Regions from separate parts of the Lelliottia sp. RD5 genome, predicted to be linked through region 1. Evidence: predicted binding sites of a transcription regulator. Region 1 holds the regulator's gene; the other holds the start of a gene.
The links. Region 1 encodes Fur, which represses iron uptake genes when iron is present. Its sites were predicted from a motif close to ATAATAATGAGAACNACTATCAA; they were not measured.

Region 2: a site for Fur is predicted at 1,542-1,564, ahead of sodA (superoxide dismutase [Mn]). Genes of this name have one in related genera too.

What each region holds. Positions count from the first base shown of each region.
Region 1 covers NZ_JBVYHQ010000001.1:1,473,513-1,476,640, forward strand. The annotation lists gene ybfE (LexA regulated protein) at 1-105, shown strand, start outside; gene fldA (flavodoxin FldA) at 263-793, shown strand; gene fur (ferric iron uptake transcriptional regulator) at 1,085-1,531, shown strand; gene chiQ (ChiQ/YbfN family lipoprotein) at 1,666-1,995, opposite strand; gene chiP (chitoporin ChiP) at 2,049-3,128, opposite strand, start outside.
Region 2 covers NZ_JBVYHQ010000009.1:50,789-53,916, forward strand. The annotation lists gene yiiM (6-hydroxyaminopurine reductase) at 99-773, opposite strand; gene sodA (superoxide dismutase [Mn]) at 848-1,468, opposite strand; gene rhaT (L-rhamnose/proton symporter RhaT) at 1,758-2,792, shown strand; gene rhaR (HTH-type transcriptional activator RhaR) at 2,793-3,128, opposite strand, start outside.

The DNA.
Region 1 (3,128 bases):
GTCGACGCCCTAAGCGAACTGGCTGAGGCCCGTGAAATCAGCCGCAGCGAGCTGATCGAAGAGATGCTTATGCTGCAACTGCAGGCATTGCGCCATTCACAGTAAAAGTCTGAAAAATCGCCCTTACCCCACTTTCATGTAGCACAGAGTGCAGTCCCGCGTGATAGCTGTTTCCGCTGACTTCTCTGTTCTGCTATGATTGCCCTTATCCGTGGACAATTTGTGCCACCATACCATTAAGTTTCAAGAGGTTATTTTACTCATGGCAATCATCGGCATTTTCTTCGGCAGCGATACCGGTAATACCGAAAACATCGCAAAAAACATTCAAAAACAGCTAGGTAAAGACGTTGCCGACGTCCATGACATTGCGAAGAGCAGTAAAGAAGATCTCGAAGGTTACGATATTCTGCTGCTGGGCATTCCAACCTGGTACTACGGCGAAGCACAGTGTGACTGGGACGATTTCTTCCCAACGCTGGAAGAAGTCGACTTTAACGGTAAGCTGGTCGCGCTGTTCGGTTGCGGTGACCAGGAAGATTACGCAGAGTACTTCTGTGATGCGCTGGGCACCATTCGCGACATCATCGAACCGCGCGGCGCGGCGATTGTCGGTCATTGGCCAACGGCGGGTTATCACTTTGAAGCGTCTAAAGGCCTTGCGGATGACGATCATTTTGTGGGCCTGGCGATTGACGAAGACCGTCAACCAGAACTCACCGCAGAACGCGTAGACAAATGGGTTAAGCAGATCCGCGAAGAACTTCACCTCGACGATATCCTGAATGCCTGATTGATCGTGCGGCGCTGCAAAACTGTTGCGCCGCATTGATAGGTAATTCCAATTAAAATAATTGCTACAAATTTTTAACTTTTGCTTTCATACCTGTACAATATCCCAGGTTAAAGTGGATGCCTTCGCTCAACTTTGTTGGCGATACCACGTTTTTATAAGCATACTTTGCTTGAGACTTGCAGTTTTCATTTAGGCATGGCAGTTCTATAATGAAACGCATTATCCCAAGTGCATTTTCTGTCACTTCTTCTTTAGAAGTGAATCGTTTAGCAACAGGACAGATTCCGCATGACTGACAACAATACCGCATTAAAGAAGGCTGGCCTGAAAGTTACGCTTCCTCGTTTAAAAATTCTGGAAGTACTGCAAGGGCCGGACAATCACCATGTCAGTGCGGAAGACTTGTATAAACGTCTGATCGACATGGGCGAAGAGATTGGCCTGGCGACCGTTTATCGCGTTCTGAACCAATTTGATGACGCCGGGATTGTCACCCGTCATAATTTTGAAGGCGGTAAATCCGTTTTCGAACTGACACAACAGCATCACCACGATCACCTCATCTGCCTGGATTGCGGCAAGGTGATTGAATTTAGCGATGAATCTATCGAATCTCGTCAGCGTGAGATTGCCACTCGTCATGGTATCCGTCTGACCAACCACAGCCTGTACCTCTACGGTCACTGTGCTGAAGGCGATTGCCGCGAAAACGATCACGCGCACGACACCAAATAATCGTCTTGCATACTCTGAGCCAACCTGACGGTTGGCTTTTTTTTGCCTGCTAGACCTGCTAAAAATAAAAAACCCGGTTGTGCGCCATCCAACTCGCATCAGGATGGCGCACAACCGGGCGTGGCAAAAGAGAATTACTTAGTGTTATTGCTGCGAATCTCCTGCCAGATCTTGTCACAACGCTTTGCCACTTCCTGATCATTGCCGGTTTGACGCGCCTGAATACAGGCCTGGTAATCCAGCACCCGCACATTTTCCTGCGTCGCAAACTGCTCGTGCGCTTTCTCTTTTTTCAGCACATTCAGCACGCTCTGGCAGGCTTCAATTTTTTCTGGCGATCCTTCGGCGGTGTTAATACAGGCGCTGTAGGCCTCTTTCAGTCGTGAGTCTTCTTTTGGTGCTTGCGGCTGTGCGCAGGCGACCAGTCCCGATGCAAGCATCGCGACGATAACACATTTTTTCAACATATCAGTCTCCATTCCGGCGGGATGGGGGAATCATCCCGCCGGCGTGTTCATCAGAAAATGGTGAAGGGTGCGATGACCATGAATTTCACGTCACGCTCGTCCTGGAAGATGTTGCCGTAACCGCCCGAGTAGCTTGGAATGTCGGAATGGTTGTCGTATTGAGTGAAGTGCAGTTTAAACATCGTGCCCTTCGCGCGACCGTCCTGAAGGGTGTAGATGGCATCGAGGCTGTATGAGGATTCTTTCAGGCGATAGTTCGGATCGTAGTAAGCGTCCGGCGTCGCCATATCCGCAGGTTTTGCGTCCCATGCATACGCGTAAGATGCGCCAACTGCCCAGCCCGGCAGATTCCAGTTTTTCAGGTCATACATGGCACCGAAGAATACGGCTTTCTCGCCATCGGCGTTGAAATCCGAACGGTTATCCCACCAGATATCCAGGCGACCATTTGAAGATGCGTAGGTCGGCGTCATACGCTGCAGGAAGTAGCCCTGCTGACCTTCGGCCTTCACGTATGTCCCTTCCAGGCGTAAATCAACCTGCCCGATTTTGTAGCCAAAGGTCAGCGCCTGAAGCCATGCCGTGCCGTCATACAGATCGTTCACACCGCCATCGCTGACTTTGTCACGCGTACCGTAGAACTGATAACTGGTCGACAGCGGGCCGCCAACGATATCGAATTTATAGCTGGCTTTGGCGAAGTACTGATCCACGTATCCTTCTGCCTGACCAAACGCCGCTTCCAGCACTAAATCGTTTTTAAAGTCATATTTCGCCCCTAACGAGTGGAGATACTCGACTTTGGTTTTCTTGTCATTCTGGTAGAACTTGTCCATCTCAAGGTGCCATGGCGCTTTATATTCGTTGGTCCACATATAGGAGAAACTCAACGCGCCCGCATCGCCATAGTCAAAGTTTGCTCCGGCTTCAGCGCCCTGATACGTCCCTGGCATAAAGCTCCAGTGTGGGGCTAACAGCGTCTGACCGGTTGGCTGAATATAGCCACCGCGTGCCCAAACCGGACCGTATTTGAATTTAGCGGCCGCTTTGTAGAGGCTGATTCCACTCTTATCACCCGACCAGTCTTCTTTGTAGGCTTTGTTACTGGAGGAGAACGCAATTTCGTTCGG
Region 2 (3,128 bases), on a different contig from region 1:
GCAGTGTTTTCCCGCTTCCCTTGGGAAAGAAAAGAGCTCCCTACTGTCTTTCTCCCTCTCCCCTTGGGAGAGGGCCGGGGTGAGGGGATAACAGCACGCTATTTCCCCCACAACCTCCGGGAGTTATCCTCGATCTTGCGAGCAATTCGTCGCTTCTGCATGGTTCTGGTCCAGCTTGTCGACAGACCCGCCGCGGACAGTAGCCGATGATATTGTTCATCATCAAACGGCATATGCCAGGCGATGGCGCAAGCATCATAAACCGACACATCACTCAGGCGCGATGCCAGCTCGAGCGGTGCATCAGCAAAAACCTGCCCCGCCAGCACCACGCGATACAACCAGCCGGTTTTACCCGCGCTTTGCATCAGCGAAGACATATCGCTGATGCCGAAATGGAAGTTGAGTTTGAAGCACGGGGAGCGCGGCTGCGTGACCTGAATCAGCGCGTCACCCCAGCGATAAATGTCGCCAATAAAGACGTCTTTTTCGGTCATGCCGTCGGTCGACAGGTTTTCGCCAAACGCGGGAGCGACGAAGAGATCCGCCTGCTCGGGGAATTCACGCGCCCAATGGAGATAATGTTCGCGGGGATAATGACACAGCGCGCGCTCAGGCCCGCCGTGGATTTTTTTCTCGGCCTGCTCGTCACCCGCCAGCCCCAGTTCGGTCAACGTGAGCTCACCATCAACCTGCACTTTAGCAATCGCGCTCGGACGGCTACCATCGTAGTCCCTGACCTTGCCTGTAAACACATTTACCGGATAGTGCATGTATCGTGGCTCCTTTATGCAGATACAAAAAAAGCGAGTCATCAGACTCGCTTCTCACAGGCGTCAATGCAACCTTATTTTTTAGCGGCGAAACGCGCTGCTGCTTCGTCCCAGTTCACCACGTCCCAGAATGCTTTGATGTAGTCTGGACGACGGTTCTGGAATTTCAGGTAGTACGCGTGTTCCCACACGTCCAGGCCCACAATTGGGAAACCAGACACGCCAGAAACTGCTTCACCCATCAGCGGGGAATCCTGGTTAGCGGTAGAAACCACAGCCAGTTTGTCGCCTTTCAGCACCAGCCACGCCCAGCCAGAACCGAAACGGGTTGCAGCGGCTTTTTCGAATTCCGCTTTGAAAGCATCCACAGAACCGAAATCGCGCTCGATAGCCGCTTTCAGGTCGCCCTGCAGGGTGGTGCCGGTTTTCAGGCCTTTCCAGAACAGGCTGTGGTTAGCGTGGCCGCCCGCGTTGTTACGCAGAACGGTTTTCTTGTCTGCTGGCAGTTGATCCAGTTTGGTGATCAGCTCTTCAACAGACAATTCAGCGAATTCTGGCAGGCTTTCCAGCGCAGCGTTCGCGTTGTTTACATAAGCCTGGTGGTGTTTAGTGTGATGGATTTCCATCGTCTGCTTGTCGAAATGCGGTTCCAGTGCGTCATAGGCATACGGCAGGGATGGCAGTGTATAACTCATAATCCTCTCCATTATTGTCGGGCGGCACAGCTGTTAATGCCGCGTAAGCAGTTGGTTCATTATAGTTAATTAAATGATATTGAAAATGATTATCAATGCCGTACTTTTTATAAGGTTATTCATTTTTGTGTCAATCGTGAAATTGTGAGTCTGCTCACGCGGTTAACGCGTTGATTGCCATTTGGAAGAAAAGTGCGGCAACCTTCTGAAGGTTCGCTCACCGCGTAATTTTTACACTCATCGGGTCGGAGGGAAGCCAACGACATATAAAAACGATGAGGATGTAAAAATGAATCATGCGATTACGATGGGTATTTTCTGGCATTTGATAGGCGCAGCCAGTGCAGCCTGTTTCTATGCCCCGTTTAAAAAGGTCAAACATTGGTCATGGGAAACCATGTGGTCTGTTGGCGGTACTGTCTCGTGGCTTATCTTGCCCTGGACGGTCAGTGCTCTACTCCTCCCTGATTTCTGGGGATATTTCTCTTCCTTTAGCGCCTCCACGCTGCTGCCCGTTTTTCTGTTTGGCGCGATGTGGGGCATCGGTAATATCAACTACGGCCTGACGATGCGCTATCTGGGCATGTCGATGGGGATTGGGATTGCCATCGGGATCACACTGATTGTCGGCACCCTGATGACGCCGATTCTGAACGGTAATTTTGACGTGCTGATCAACACCCGTGGCGGAAGAATGACGCTGCTCGGCGTGCTGGTGGCGGTGATCGGTGTGGGGATTGTCACCCGCGCGGGCCAGTTGAAAGAGCGCAAAATGGGCATCACCGCCGAGGATTTCAATCTGAAGAAAGGGCTGGTGCTGGCGGTGATGTGCGGCATTTTCTCGGCGGGCATGTCATTTGCGATGAACGCGGCAAAACCAATGCACGAAGCCGCTGCCGCGCTCGGCGTTGATCCGCTGTATGTCGCGCTGCCAAGCTATGTGGTAATTATGGGCGGCGGGGCGCTGGTCAACCTGGGCTTCTGTTTTATTCGTCTGGCAAAAGTGAAGAATCTGTCAGTAAAAGCCGACTTCTCGTTGGCAAAATCGTTAATCATCACCAACGTGCTGCTCTCGGCGCTCGGCGGCCTGATGTGGTATCTGCAGTTCTTCTTCTACGCCTGGGGACACGCCAGCATTCCGGCGCAATATGACTATATGAGCTGGATGCTACACATGAGTTTCTACGTGCTGTGCGGCGGGTTGGTAGGTCTGGTGCTGAAAGAGTGGAACAACGCCGGGCGTCGTCCGGTGGGCGTGCTGAGTCTGGGTTGTGTGGTGATCATTATTGCCGCCAACATTGTCGGCCTGGGCATGGCGAGTTAATTACGCCGCTTTTCGACTGCGATGACGCCACTGAACCGGCGTCATCCCTACTTCGCGGTTAAACACCACCGAAAAATAGTTACTGTCCTCAAAGCCGCAGCGCATCGCCACCTCACTCACCATCAGCTCCGTATGTTGCAGCAGATATTGCGCGTGGCAAATGCGTAGCTGGCGCAAATAGTGATTCACGGTCATGCCCGTCTGGGTGCGAAACTGCTGACGCAAGGCGCGTTCACTGCACTGTTCCTGTTCGCAAAACGTCTCCAGCACAAAGCTGCGATTCAGGCTGCCAGCCAGCGCGGTAATCAACTTATCCAGCAGCGCCTCTTGCTCGTT